DNA from 2 places in the Frateuria edaphi genome. Region 1 is predicted to be linked to the other one. Evidence: predicted binding sites of a transcription regulator. Region 1 holds the regulator's gene; the other holds the start of a gene.
The links. The regulator FliA, encoded in region 1, starts transcription of late flagellar genes. The targets are predictions, from matches to a motif close to TAAAGTTTNNCNNNCNNNGGCCGATAA.
Positions count from the first base shown of each region.

Region 2: a site for FliA is predicted at 6,470-6,496, ahead of LQ772_RS07700 (glycoside hydrolase family 31 protein). Genes of this name have one in related genera too.

Region 1 covers NZ_CP088251.1:771,279-778,805, forward strand. Annotated here, with positions in the region: gene flhF (flagellar biosynthesis GTPase FlhF) at 1-1,063, shown strand, start outside; gene LQ772_RS03460 (MinD/ParA family protein) at 1,060-2,004, shown strand; gene LQ772_RS03465 (RNA polymerase sigma factor FliA) at 2,006-2,812, shown strand; gene LQ772_RS03470 (chemotaxis response regulator CheY) at 2,861-3,268, shown strand; gene LQ772_RS03475 (protein phosphatase CheZ) at 3,265-3,906, shown strand; gene LQ772_RS03480 (chemotaxis protein CheA) at 3,922-5,856, shown strand; gene LQ772_RS03485 (flagellar motor protein) at 5,858-6,598, shown strand; gene motD (flagellar motor protein MotD) at 6,595-7,527, shown strand, end outside.
Region 2 covers NZ_CP088251.1:1,609,209-1,616,735, forward strand. Annotated here, with positions in the region: gene LQ772_RS07685 (alpha-amylase family glycosyl hydrolase) at 1-147, opposite strand, end outside; gene LQ772_RS07690 (MFS transporter) at 235-1,725, opposite strand; gene LQ772_RS07695 (glucosidase family protein) at 1,827-3,998, opposite strand; gene LQ772_RS07700 (glycoside hydrolase family 31 protein) at 4,107-6,443, opposite strand; gene LQ772_RS07705 (alpha-amylase family glycosyl hydrolase) at 6,731-7,527, opposite strand, start outside.

The sequences.
Region 1 (7,527 bases):
AGTGCGCGCTCCGCACGCCTCGCCCCGCGCCCAGGCCGAGGGTCTGGTCCAGGCGAAGGCGCAACCGTCGCCGTCTCAGCCGGCGCCCGAGGCCCCGGCCGAGCCGGCGGTCCATCCGTTGATCGAGCGTGCCGCGCAGGACACGGTGCGCATGCGCGCAGAGCTTTCCAGCCTGCGCGAGATGCTCGAGATGCAGCTCTCCAGCCTCGCCTGGAACGACATGGAACGCCGCCAGCCGATGCACACCCGCGTGCTGCGCGAGCTGACCCGGCTGGGCATCGACGCCGACGTCGCCCGCGCGCTGGCCGATGAACTGCCGCCGCAGATGACGCCCGAACAGGCGCGCTACCTGCCGCTGGGCATGTTGAGCCGTGGCATCGCCGTCAGCGGCCGCGGCCGCTCGGACGAAGCCGGCGTTACCGCGCTGGTCGGCCCGACCGGCGTGGGCAAGACCACGACGCTGGCGAAACTCGCGGCCCGGGCAGTGGTGCGCCACGGCGCCTCGCAGGTCGCGCTGGTCAGTACCGACCATTACCGCATCGGCGCTGCCGCGCAACTGGAGCACTACGGTCGCCTGCTCGGCGTGCGGGTGTACCCGGCGTACGACGCGCAGAGCCTGCGTCAGGTGCTGGAACTGCTGAAGGGTTGCCACACCGTGCTGGTCGACACCGCGGGCCTGGCCGGCAACGACCCGCGGCTGAAAGAACAGCTCGAGGCGCTGGGCGAGGCCGGCGACCTGCGCGTCTGCCTGGTGCTGGCCGCCAATGCGCAGGCGCAGTCGCTGGAAGAAGCCGTGCGCGCGTACCTGCCGGCCAATCCGCACGCGGCGATCCTGACCAAACTCGACGAGGCGCCCAGCCTCGGCGGTGCACTGTCGGTGCTTATCCGCCACCGGCTGGCGCTGGACTACACCACCGACGGCCAGCGCGTGCCCGAGGACATCGCCGCCGCCGATGCACGCCTCTTGGTGTGCCGCGCCGCGCAGGCGCTCAAGGGCAATGCGCCGGCCGCCGACGAGGCGGTGCTGGCCGAGCGTTTCGGGACGATGGTGGCCCAGGCATGAGCGGAATCCTTGCAATGAATCAGGCGTGGGGCTTGAAAGACATGTTCAACGCGATCACGGGCGAGCGCGATGCCGCGCCGGCCGCACCGCACCGGCCGCACCAGGCGACCAACGCAGGCGCACCGCGCCGCCGCTGCCGCGCGATCGCGGTCGCCGGCGGCAAGGGCGGCGTCGGCAAGACCACCGTGGCGGTCAACCTCGGGATGAGCCTGGCGATGGCCGGGCGCGAGGTGATGCTGCTGGATGCCGACATGGGCCTGGCCAATGTCGACGTACTGCTCGGCCTGGCGCCCTCGCGCCACCTGGGCCACCTGCTGGACGGCACGGCCACGCTGGAGGAGCTGCTGCTTGACGCCCCCCACGGGCTCAAGGTCATCCCCGGCGGCTCCGGCGCGCGGCGCCTGGCGCAGCTGGGCAACGGCGAGCATGCCGCGGTGATCCGCGCGTTCGACGAGCTGCCCCGTCCGCCGGACTACCTGCTGGTCGATACCGCCGCGGGCCTGTCGGACAACGTGGCGATGTTCGCCGCGGCGGCCGACGACGTCGTGCTGGTGGTTTGCGACGAGCCGGCCTCGCTCACCGACGCCTATGCGCTGATCAAGGTCCTCTCCCGCGACTTTGGCGTGCGCCGCTTCCGCTTCGTCGCCAACATGGTGCGCAACCTGGGCGAGGCCCGCGCGCTGCACCAGAAGCTGGCCAAGGTCAGCGACCGCTTCCTGGACGTGGTGCTGGATTTCTTCGGGTTCGTGCCGCAGGACGAGCGGCTCAAGCAGGCCATCCGGCGCCAGAACGCGGTGGTGGACATGTGGCCGGCGGCGCGTTCGTCGCAGGCATTCAAGCAATTGGCAGGTGCGGTCGATAACTGGGAGGAACCCGCGCGCGCGGGCCTGGACCGCATCGCATTCTTCGGTGGCCAGGCCGTGACGGCGTCGGGGTGGTGAGATGAGCGTGGCATCGGAATATCTCCAGCTGCAAAAACAGAGTGCAGATGAGTTGGTGCGCCAGCACGCGCCACTGGTGCGTCGTATTGCCTATCACCTGATGGGCCGTCTTCCCCCCAGCGTGGACGTGGGCGACCTGATCCAGTCCGGCATGATCGGCCTGCTCGAGGCCGCGCGGCACTACGCCACCGACCGCGCCGCCAGCTTCGAGACCTACGCCGGCATCCGCATCCGCGGCGCCATGCTCGACGAGCTGCGCAAGACAGACTGGACCCCCCGCTCGGTGCACCGCAAGGTGCGCGAAGTGGCCGAGGTGGTGCGCCAGATCGAGATCGAGACCGGCGCCGACGCCGAGGATGCCGAAGTCATCAAGCGCCTCGGCGTGAGCGCGGAGGACTACCACCAGATTCTCGCCGACGCCGCCAGCGCGCGCCTGCTCAGCCTCACCGCGCCGGACGACGGCGACGGCGCGCCAGCCTTCGACGTGGTCGACCAGGGCACCCTGGGGCCGGCCGAGAGCATCGAGCAGGACGGCCTGCGCCAGGCGTTGATCGACGGCATCTCCGGCCTGCCCGAGCGCGAGCAGCTGGTGATGTCGCTGTACTACGAGCAGGAATTGAACCTGAAGGAAATCGGCGCCGTGCTCGGCGTGACCGAGTCGCGCGTGTGCCAGATCCACGGCCAGGCGATCGTGCGGCTGCGTGCGCGCATGGGCGACTGGCGCGACGACGTGCAGGGGGAGTCGGAAACCGGCACCCGCAAAGGCAAGGGCCGCCGCGCTTCATCCGATCGTTCCGTTTCCCGCTGACCCCTCCGACTTCCGATCCCGAATCCCGATTTCCTACCAGAGGAACCAATGGACAAGAACATGAAAATCCTCGTGGTGGACGACTTCTCCACCATGCGGCGCATCGTCAGGAACCTGCTGGTGGAGCTGGGTTTCACCAACACGCTGATCCAGGAAGCCGACGACGGCAACAACGCGCTGACCATGCTGAAAAGCCAGCCGTTCGACATGGTCGTGACCGACTGGAACATGCCCAACATGACCGGCATCGACCTGTTGCGCGCGATCCGCGCCGAACCCTCGCTCAAGGGCCTGCCGGTGCTGATGGTTACCGCCGAGAACAACCGCGACCAGATCATCGCCGCGGCCCAGGCGGGCGTGAACGGCTACATCGTCAAGCCGTTCAACGCGGTCACGCTGAAGGAGAAGCTCACCAAGATCTTCGAGCGCCTGGCCGCCGCGGGAGCCAGCGCATGAGCGCCGTGCTTTCCACCTTCGACGAAACCGCGCTGCCGCAAGAGCTGCAGGACCTGCTCAACAGCGAAGATGGCGCGGCCTTCGAGCACGCGCTCGATGCGCTGGTGCGCCAGCGCGAGCAGCACCTGTTCCGGGCGTTGGGCCTGCTCGCGCGCGACCTGCATGGCGCGGTCAGCCGGCTCGGCAACGACCTGGCGCACGAAGGTGTGCCGGGCAAGGTCGCCGACGTGCGCAAGCACCTGAACGACGTGCTGGAGATGAGCGCCCAGGCGGCCCATCGCAGCATCGATTTCGCCGAACGCATGAGCCCCGAGGCCGACGCGCTGGCGCAGAGCGCCGAGCAGGTGCTCGCCTCGGCGGCACCATGCGACCCGGTCGCGGACCTGGCGCGCCAGGCCGGCAACTTCGCAGGCGCATGCCGCGAGGGCCTCAACGACATGGTGATGGCGCAGTCCTGGCAGGATCTGTCCGGCCAGCGCATCAAGAAGGTGGTCAACTTCATCGAGTCGGTGGAGTCCTCGCTGCTGGAGCTGGTCCGCCTGACCGGTGCATTGTCCGGCCGCGAGCCGCCGCCGGTGGTTGAGAAGATCTCCGGCCAGGACGAGGCGGACCGCCTGCTCAGCGAATTCGGTTTCTAAGGGAGTCCCAGGCGAATGGATCCCTCGCTCGACGCCGAACTGCGCGACGATTTCCTGGTCGAGGCCGGGGAGCTGGTCGAGCGCCTGTCGGAACAACTGGTCGAGCTGGAAGCCAGCCCGCGCGACGCCGAGCTGCTGAACGCGGTGTTCCGCGCCTTCCATACGGTCAAGGGTGGCGCGGGCTTCCTCGCCATCGAGCCGATGGTGCAGCTGTGCCATCACGCCGAGGACCTGCTCAACGTCGCCCGCAACGGCGCGCTGGTGCTGGATTCGGCGAGGATGGACGCACTGCTCGAAGCGCTGGACCTGCTCAACGCGATGATGGATGCGCTGCGGGGCGGCACCTCGATGGCCATGCCGCCGCCTGCGCTGCTCAAGCGGCTGACGCCCGGCGCCGCGGCGCCCGCGCCGCCGCCGGTCGCCGCGCCCGTGGCCGCACCGCCGGCGGACGGCAGCATCGACGACAGCGAATTCGAGGCCCTGCTGGACAGCCTGTACGGCACCGCCGCGCCGGGCACCGTCGCACCGGCGCCGGCCGTGCCGTCACCGACCCACATCAGCGACGACGAATTCGAGGCGCTGCTGGACAACCTGCACGGCACGGCGGCGCCCGGCGCCAGCGCCGTACCGGCATCCAGCACGACTATCGCCGACGACGAATTCGAGGCCCTGCTCGACAACCTGCACGGCAAGGGCGCCGCCCCCGGCGCCCAGCCCATAACCGCCGCTCCGGCGCCTGCGCCTGCGCCCGCGCCCGCACGCGCGGCCGCGCCGGCCGAGACCAGCGTGCGCGTCGATACCGGCCGGCTCGACGCGCTGGTCAATCGCGCCGGCGAACTGGTGCTGGTCCGCAACCGCCTGCAGAGCCTGGCCCAGAAGAGCGGCGACGACATGCTGGCGCAGGCCGCGGCCGAACTCGACCGCGTCGCCGACGAGATGCAAGGCGCGGTGCTGTCCATGCGCATGCAGCCGGTCGGCCGGCTGTTCCAGCGCTTTCCGCGCATCGTGCGCGACCTCGCCCGCCAGCTGGGCAAGGAAGTGGACCTGGTGACCGAAGGCGAGGGCACCGACCTCGATCGCAGCCTGGTCGAGGCGCTCGCCGATCCGCTGATCCACCTGTTGCGCAACGCACTGGACCACGGGCTGGAAATGCCCGAGGAACGCGTCAAGGTCGGCAAGTCGCGCCGTGGCACGGTGCGCCTGTCCGCCAGCCAGCGCGGCGAGCGCATCGTCATCGCGGTGAGCGACGACGGCCACGGCATGAACCCCGAGGTGCTCAAGCGCAAGGCGGTCGAGAAGGGCGTGATCGACGCGGCCCAGGCCGCGCGCCTGAGCGAGAACGAGTGCTACGAACTGATCTTCCGCCCGGGCTTTTCCACCGCCGCGCAGATCTCCGACATCTCCGGCCGCGGCGTCGGCATGGACGTGGTCAAGACGCGCGTGGCCGAACTCGGCGGCACCCTGCAGGTGCGCTCGAAGCTCGGCCAGGGCAGCGAACTGCAGCTGACCGTGCCGCTGACCCTGGCGATCCTGCGCGTGCTGATGGTGCGCGTGGGCCCGCGCCTGTTCGCGCTGCCGCTGTCCAACGTGGAGGAAGTGTTCGAACTGTCCGCGGGCCAGGACCGCATGCTCGATGGCCGGCTGGTCGCCAACCACCGCGGTCGCGCGCTGCCGCTGGGCGATCTGGCCGGCTGGGCCGGCGTGGTCGGCGTCGCGCCGCGCCACGTGGTGGTGCTGCACATCGGCCACCAGCGCATCGGTTGCCTGGTGCACGAGGTGCTCGGCCGCGAGGACGTCATGGCCAAGCCGCTGGGTCCGCTGTTCGAGGGCCTGCCGGGCATCGCCGGTGCCACGGTCACCGGCGACGGTGCGCTCGCGCTGGTGCTGGACCTGGCCGGCCTGGCCGACGATGGCGGGCAGCTCCTGCCGTCACTGAGGGCGGCGGGCTGACATGGACGTGGTGAGCCTCGTCGGCACGATCCTGGCCTTCCTGGTCATCATCGTGGGCACCATCCTCAAAGGCTCCACGGTCGGCGCGCTGGTCAACCCGGCCGCGTTCGTGATCGTCTTCGCCGGCACCATCGCCGCCTTGATGGTGCAGACGCCCGGCAGCGTGCTCAAGCGCGCGCTGGGCATGCTGCCGATGGTCTACCGCCCGCCGGTGTTCCAGCCCTCGGACCTGATTGCCCGCATCATCGGCTGGAGCGAGATCTCCCGCCGGCAGGGCCTGCTCGGCCTCGAGCCGAGGATCGACGAGGAAAGCGACGGCTTCGTGCGCAAGGGCCTGCAGATGCTGGTCGACGGCGGCGAGCCGGACGCGATCCGCGGCGTGCTCGAGGTCGAGATGGAGGCGCGCGAGCACAACGAGCTGGTCGCCGCCAAGGTGTTCGAGAACGCCGGCATCTACTCCCCGACGATGGGCATCATCGGCGCCGTGATGGGGTTGATGGCGGTGATGCAGAACCTCGCCGATCCCAGCAAGCTGGGCCACGGCATCGCCGCGGCCTTCGTCGCCACCATCTACGGCGTGGCGCTGGCCAACCTCCTCATGCTGCCGATGTCCGCGCGGCTCAAGGGCCTGGTGCGCAAGCAGACGCAGATGCGCGAGATCCTCGTCGAAGGTCTGGTGTCGATCGCCGAAGGGGACAACCCGCGGCAGATCGAGGCCAAGCTGCAGGGGTATCTCTCGTGAAAAAGAAGCATCACCACGAGGATCACGTCAACCATGAGGCCTGGGCGATTCCCTACGCCGACCTGATGACGCTGCTGCTCGCTTTCTTCGTGGTGATGTATGCGGTCTCGGTCGTCAACGAGGGCAAGTACCGCGTGATGTCCGAGTCGATCATCGAGGCGTTCAACGGCTCCAGCCACGTGATCGCGCCGATGCCGGCACAGAATGCGAAGCCGCACAACGTCGACCCGGCCATCGCCGCGCCGCAGGGCCAGCCCGGCGCGGCCGTCGCGCCGGTGGCCGTGCCGATCCCGTTGCGCCCGGCGCCGCGGCGGATGGTCGCCGAACGCGCCCCGCACGAGACCTTGCGCGACGTGCAAGCCACGCAGGAAGCGCAGCGCCAAGCGAACCTCACGCGCATCCAGCACGAGGTGGAAAAGGCGCTGCAACCGCTGATCGACAGGCAGCAGGTCGTCGTGCGCCGCACGGCCAACTGGCTGGAGATCGAGATCCGCACCGACATCCTGTTCCCCAGCGGCGTGGCGCAGCTCTCGCACCAGGCCGATGCGGTGCTGAGCAGCCTGGGCGGCATCCTGGCGCCGTTCGGCAACCCCTTGCGCATCGAGGGCTATACCGACGACAAGCCGATCAATACGGCCGTCTTTCCGTCCAACTGGGAACTGTCCGCCGCCCGCGCCGCCAGCGTGGCGCGGCTATTCACCGAACACGGGGTGAGCCCCTCGCGGCTTGGGATCATCGGCTGGGGCCAGTTCCGCCCGGCGGCCGACAACGTCACCGTCGAAGGCCGCAACCGCAATCGCCGCGTCCTGGTCGTGGTGCTGAGCGACCACGCCACGCCGACGCGCTATTCCGGCGACGCCGATCGGCTCGGCCAGCTTGCCGACGTCGCGCCGCCCGCCGATGCGCCCGCCACGCCTGTTCCGCCGGGC
Region 2 (7,527 bases), 840 kb from region 1:
GACGAAACGATCGGTCATCACGAAGTAGATCGCGTCGGATGCGAACGGCGCGGCCGTGCCATAGAACTCCGGCTGCGGCGTGGCGGCCTGGGCCAGGCCGACGACCAGCGTGAGGACCGGACCGATGGATGCGTATATGACTTTCATGTGTCTGAAGCCCTGTGCAAAGGATTCAATCCTGCGGGCGCCCGCTGGCGGGCGATGCACTTGAGGGCATCGCCCGAACGTGGGCACCTACAGCGGCGAGGCGACGGGTTGCGGTGCAGCTTCGGGCTCGCGCACGCGCAGCGTGCAGAGGCCGGCGACGATCAGGCTGGCGCCGCCCAGCGCCAGCGCCCAGATCGGCTGGCCGTGGAAGAAGGTCTTCAGCAGCAGGCCGAGCACGCTGGCGGCCAGCAGCTGCGGGATGACGATGAAGAAATTGAAGATGCCCATGTACACGCCCATCTTCGCCGCAGGCAGGTTGTCCGACAGCAGCGCATAGGGCAGCGACAGGATCGAGGCCCAGGCGAAGCCCACGCCGATCATCGCGACGACGAGCCAGCGTGCGTCATGCAGCACCACGAACGACAGCAGCCCGGCGCCGCCCAGGCACAGGTTCACCAAGTGGCTGATGCGCAAGCCCCAGCGGCGCACCATCCACGGGATCAGCAGGGCCGCCGGGACGGTCACGCCGTTGTAGACGGCAAACAGGACGCCGGCCCAGTTCGCGCCTTCGTTGTAGGCCGCGCTGGTCGTGTCGGTGCTGCCGAAGAAACTCTGCGCGACGCCCTGGGTGGTGTAGATCCACATCGCGAACAGCGCGAACCAGGAGAAAAACTGCACCCACGCCAACCGGCGCATCGGCGCGGGCATCGCATACAGGTCGCTCATCACCTGCTGGGCCATGCCGTGGCCGCGGGTGAAGGCGACCCAGACGAACAGCAGGCCGAACACGGCCAGGCCAGCGCCCAAGAGGTAAAGCTCCTTCTCCAACCCGAAGTGCGCAATGGCCAACAGCAGCGCGACGCCCAGCGCCAGCAACAACGCGCCGAAGCGCCACGCGCCGGAAGTATCGGCCGGCGTTTCGGTGGGGGCCTCGTCGGCCTGCTCACGGAGCTGCTGCGGCGGGTATTCCGGGCTGGTGACGATCGTCCACAGCACCGCGCCGAGCAGCACCACGCCGCCGGCATAGAAGGCGTACTTCACCGTGTCGGGGACGCCGCCGGCGGGGGCGACGTTGGCCACGCCCAGCTTCGCCAGCAGCCAAGGCAGGGCGGAGGCGACCACTGCGCCCACGCCTATGAAGAAGCTCTGCATGGCATAGCCGAGCGGGCGCTGGCGCGGCGGCAGCTGGTCGCCGACGAAGGCGCGGAACGGCTCCATCGACACATTGATCGAGGCATCCATGATCCACAGCAGGCCGGCGGCGATCCAGAGGGAAGGCGCGTTGGGCATCCACAACAGCGCCAGCGTGGTCAGCACCGCGCCGACCAGGAAGTAGGGCCGGCGCCGGCCCAGCCGGTTCCAGGTGTGGTCGGACAGGTGGCCGACGATCGGCTGCACGATCAGGCCGGTCAGCGGCGCGGCCACCCACAAGATCGGGATGTCGGCCACGTCCGCGCCCAGCGTCTGGAAGATGCGGCTGGCGTTGGCGTTCTGCAGGGCGAAGCCGAACTGGATCCCCAGGAAGCCGAAACACATGTTCCAGATCTGCCAGAAGGACAGGGTGGGTTTGTTGCTCATCCGGGGCTTCCGTCAGCAAAGGTTTTCTGCAGGAGCGCACCCCGTGCGCGACCGGCAGCACGGCTACCGCGCACGGGGTGCGCTCCTACGAGGATTCATGGTCAAAGCGGAGCGATCAGCAGGTCGCCGACATCGGCTTCGTTGAGCGGACCTGACGCACCGCCTTCACCGCCGGTGTAGTGCGCGTTGTGGCGCAGGTAGCTCATGTTGAAGCCGCCCTCGAGGCTGAAACGGCAGCTTGCGCCGGCCTTCGCGCTGAACTCGCCCCAGGTGGAATGCTGGCGGCCGTCGCTGTGCGGCATCACCAGCGGCAGGCGCTGCGGCGCGCCGTCGCCGCAATCGACCAACAGCCATTTCACCGCCGCGGTGATGCCGGTGTTGATCGGGCCGTGCGGGTTGGCGTAGTCCAGCAGGGCGCGGTACCGGCCGCTCGCCGGCGCCGTCCAGTGGCGCGGCCACGCGCCGACGACGTGCGCGCGATCGCCAGGGCAGGCCTCGGGGCTGGGCAGCGATTCGATGCCATGGGTGTCCACCCGGGTCACGCGGATGCATTGCAGCGAGGTGTTGCGCGCGAGCGTCGTGCTGCCGTCGATTTCGCCATGGCGGCGGCCGTTGACGTAGAGCACGCCCTTGCCCGGGCTGCGTACCCGCCAGTGGTCGCCATCCGCCTCGACGGTGGGCGCCGCCGGCGTGGCGGGCGCGTACAGCGGTGCGTCGGTACGCAAGGGGCGCTCGGGAACCTTGATCGCCTTGAGCATCACCACGGTGTGGCGACCGTCCTGCTGCGTCGAGCCGGCCACCAGCAGGTTGCCATCAAGCGCAGCCGGCCGGCGCAGGGTGATGCGGCGGTCGTGCAGTTGCAGGTCGATGTGGTCGGCCTCGCCGAACAGCATGGGAACGAGCGACACGGGCAATTTGGGTTCCACGCGACCGTCGTCGGTCAGTCCGAACACCCCCTCGATCGCCACGTCCAGGAAACCGGCCACCGACCACAACTGGCGCGGCGAATTGACGACCGGGCCGCTCAGCGGGCCATCGTCGACGTGGACGCCCTGGGTCGCGAGCTCGTAGTTTTCCATGTTGGAACCGGCGAGCGCCGCGCCACGGATGACCGAGCGGATTTCGTGTGCAATGCGCAGCGGATCGTCGACCGCCCGCGCCGCACGCAGCGCATAGGCGCTGACGAAGGGCCAGATCGCGCGGTTGTGGTAGATCGGCTGGTCGGCGCGCTCGGGCCAGATCACCGGGCTGCCCGAGGGCCAGGTCGGGTAGTTGGCCAGCGCCTGGCGTGCGCGCGCCGGATCGGCCACGCCGCTGGTGATCGCCAGCGACAGGCCGAGCAGGTCGTAGGCCTCCACCGGAAGGCCGTCGCCACCGAGGTAGCTCATGTAGAGGCCGCGGTCGCCGCGCCAGAAATGCGTGTTGATCGCAGTCTTCAGCGCCCCGGCCTGGGCGCGGTAGTCGGCCGCGTGCGGGTCGCCATGCCGATCGGCAAGGTCGGCCGCCAGCTCGAGCGCCTGGTAGTGCAGGACATTGGTGGAAAGCGCGAAAGACTGGGCGATGAACACCACGTTGTCCGCCGTCCAGACGGGATAGGTCTGCTCGCGCCAGTCCAGAAAGGACGTTTCGCCGCGATAGAGCCCGAGCGCCGGGTCGAAGGCGTACTGCCGGTCCTGCGCCAGCGTGTCGCCCAGCGCCTGCCGCACCCGGGTGGCGAAGCCGGCGTCATCCAGCAGGTGTTTCGCGCCAAGGAACCACACGATGCGGTCGGTGCTGATCGGCCAGCTGCCGCCCGAGCCGGTGTCCTGCATCACGTACAGCCCTTGCGGCGCCGACGGCGCGCGCACCTCGGACAGCTTGAACTCCAGTCCGTTGCGCGAGCGTGCGGGATCGAAGCGCCACAACCCCAGGTCGATCGCGTACGAGAGATCGCGCGTCCACACGTAGGGCCATTTCTCGCCCGTCTCGAAGCACACGCAGGGGATCGGCTGGCCGTGGTCGAAGGCACCGTCGCGGATGGCCTCCACCGAGTCCCGCTTGAGGTCGTCCTGGGCCATTGCGTAAAGGCCGTCGAACAGGCTGCTGCCGGTGGCGGCCTCGAGCGGGGGCGCGGGAATCACGCGCTGGCCGGTCGGCCATCCGAGCACGTAGCTACCCTTGTCGCTTTTCTGCATCGACACGTGCACGCCGTGCCAGTCGAAACCGTCGCGCCATGCGGATTCGGGGACGTTCGGGGCGGCTGCCATCGAGGCCATCAGCAAAAGGCTCAGCATGGTGTTCGAGGCTCCCGGCAGGCGTGGGGTTGCTTCGGCGCCACTCCGTTGGAGAGAGCGCCCCGGTGAAAGGGCCGTGTGAACACGGCCCGTCCAGCGATACGTCGCTTACTTCACCACGTCAAGCGTGACGGTCTGGCCCTTGCCGGAAGCCACGCGTACCCAGGTTACCGGGCCGAAGCGGTCTTCGCCCACGGCCCAGCCGTCGTCTGCGGAGGCGCGCAGGGCGTCGGCGCTGGCGAACGCCTCCAGCGCGCGACCGTTGCTGCGCACGGCATGCGCCGGTTTGCCGTGGAACTTCAGCAGCCAGGACTTCAGGACAGGCTGGTAGCTGCCCTGGGGCGATGCGATGGCGAAGGCCACGCTGTCCCCGTGCGCCTCCAGCTGCATCGACTGCAGGAAATATTCGCCCTGCTCGTAGCCGTAGGTCTTGCCGTCGTCGTCGTAGTAGTCGAAGCCGGTCGCATGGTCGGCGGGAAACAATTCCACCGTCAGCTCGGTGAGCGGCTGCTGACCCACGTAATCCATCACCGGGGCGACCGGAATGATGGCGCCTTCGCGGATGTAGAGCGGGATGTCGCTCCAGTGTGTGGCATCGGCCCGGTGCTCGATGGTCTGGCCGCCGGCGTAGTGCCTTCCGCTGAACCAGTCGATCCATTCGCCGGCGGGCAGGTAAACCGGCTTGGTCGTCTGGCCCTGATCGACAACGGGCGATACCAGCAGGCTGTCGCCGAACAGCCAGGCGTCGACGTCGTTGCGCAGGTTGGCGTCGGTCGGCCAGTCGAACATCAGCGGGCGGACCAGGCCGACGCCGGTGGCGCGGCGCTGGTGCTCGTAGCTGTAGATGTAGGGAATCAGCGACTGGCGCAGGCGGATCGCGTCGGTTGCAGCTTTCTCCGCGACCGGGCCGTACACCCACGGCTGGCGTTTCTGGTTGAAATCGCCATGCACGCGGAAGACCGGCGTGAACGCGCCGAACTGGATCCATCGTGCGTAGTTTTCCGGCGACGGCGGACCCTTCTTGAAGCCGCCGCCGTCCATGCCCCACTGCATCGCACCGACGTTGATGGCGCTCAGCATGCGCTGGCGCTGCCCGGCCATGCTTTCGAATCCGGTGAGGATGTCACCCGACCAGAGGCCGTAGGCGTAGCGCTGGGCGCCCAGGTAGAAATTGCGGTTGAGCGACCAGACGCGCAGGTCGGAGATCGCGCGCTGTCCGTCGTAGAGCGCGCGTTGCATGTCCATGTGCTGCAGGTCGACGGCGACGTCATCGGCCTCGTCGTTCCACCAGCCGACCATGCCGGTCTCGAACGAATGCTTGAGCGCCTTGTTGAAGAACCAGGCACGCGCGGCAGGGTCGGCGAAATCGATCTCGCGCACGGTCTGGTGCGAGAAGTAGTCCGGCGCCGGATCGCTCTGTGCCAGCCAGTAGCCGTGCTCGCTGGCTTCGCGGCCCTCTATGGTGTCCACATGAATGCGCGGCTTCATGATGCCGGTCAGGTGCACGCCCTGGGCGTCGAGCAGCGTCTTGAGCTTGCCGCTGTCGCCGTCGGGGAACTTGTGCTCGTTCCAGCGGAACTCGCCGTAGTTGTCCTCGCCCCAGGCCTTCCAGTCGAAGTCGAGGGTGAAGTTGTCCAGCGGGATGTGGCGTTCGCGGTAGCCCTCGACGATGTCGAGCAGTTCCTTCTGGTCGATGCCCCACTGGCTGTTGGTGAAGCCCATCGCCCATTTTGGGAACAACGGGCTGCGGCCGCTGACCTGCGCCAGTGCGCCGAAGATCGCGTGCGGCCCGCCGACGAAAACGTAGTAGTCCAGTCCGCCATCGAACATGCGCGCGTCGATGCGGGTGTCGCCCAACGCGATCTGCCCGCCGACGCCGTCGATCAGCACGCCATAGCCGGCAGTGGTCCACACGAACGGCGCGCCGGCATGGCCCTGCTCGCCGGCGGTGACCGGGCGGTAGCCATCACGCAGCAGGCCTGCGGTGGCAGCCTCGGTGGCATCGAAGCCGCCGATGCCGTACATCGGCTCGCCCTTGGCGTGGATCAGACTCAGGCGTCCGTGGCCCAGCGAGGGCAGGGCGAACTGGCGCAGCAGGGGCGCCTGGCCCGGCACGCCGATGCGCAGCTCGCCGTGTTCCTTGTCCCACACCGCTTCCAGTTGGGCCGACTGCAGCCGCGCGCCAGCGGCATCCTGGGAGATGTCCGCGCTGGGCCGGGCCGAAGCGTGCAGCGCGGGATCGATGACGATCGTCGGCGTCGCCGCGTGGCCGGCCTTGCGCATCTGCACGTGCAGCGTGCCGGGGGCGGTCAGTTCGACGCGAACCGTGTCGGCACCGAGCGGAATATCGAAGCCCGGCGCGGCCGGCGCGATGGAAGCGGGCCTGGCCAGCGCAGCGTGCGCCCGGGCCTGGGAAAGCGATGCAGCAGCGGAAGATGGGGACACCAGCAATACTCCGACAACAAACAACGTGATCGGCCCCATCGACGCGCGCTTGAGCTTTGTGAAAAGCGCGTGCAGGCGACCGGGGCCGGGCCCATAGTAGGGGCCATTACGCACGTCGCGACACCCGGTTGCATACGTATTCATCTGTGACATGGCGCGGTTTTCCGATGGTGCGGTGCACGATCCGGACGTGCGGGCGGCGGGCGTAAAAACGGACTCATCCGTACTGCGGTGCCGGGTGATTTCACACTCCGTGGACGTCGGCCGGCGCGGGCGGACACGGCGCCTCACTGCAGCACCACTGATGCGTAGGCCGGCAATCGCAATTGTCCGGAGTCGATGCGAGCGTCCGGCATGCTGGCCAGGCGCACCCGGCTGAATCGCGCGAGCGTGCCGGCCAGTTTCAGTGTCTGCGGTTCACGGGAAAGGTTGTGTACGACCAGCACGTCAGTGCCGGCGTGAGCGAGTTCCCAGGTCGCGAGGTGGGGATTGGACACGGCCGGGACGCTCAGGACGCCCTCGCGGAGCGCAGGCACCTCCTGGCGCCAGCCGATCAGCATGCGGTAGCGGGCGAGCAGGGAATGCGCATCGTCCTGCTGGGCCTCGACCGATACGCCGGGGCCATCGCCGGCACTGAAGCGCTTCCAGCGGCTCTCGCCGGCAGCGCGCGGGTCACGATGCCAGCGCATCGGTTCGCGCAGGTCAGGGTCGGGCTTGGTGCCGCGCATGCCAAGCTCCTCGCCGTAGTAGACGAAGGGTTCGCCGGGCAGGGTGAGTAGCATCGCGGCGGCCATGCGCATGTGCTGTGGGTTGCCGGCGAGCTGGCTCATCACCCGCTCCTGGTCATGGTTCGACAGGAACGGGGCATCCTGCCCGGCCGGGATGGCGGCCGCCACGCGCTGGAGCAGGGCGGACAACGCTCCGGAGCGCTCGTCCCGCGCGCAGGCGACGAGGCGGCCGGCAAGCGGGAAATCGAACACCGCATCCAGCGGACCGAACCAGGGGCCGAGCTCGCCCGGCTGCTCCCGCGTGACCTCGCCAATCAGGTAGACGTCCGGATCGGCTTCCTTCATCGCCCGGTGGA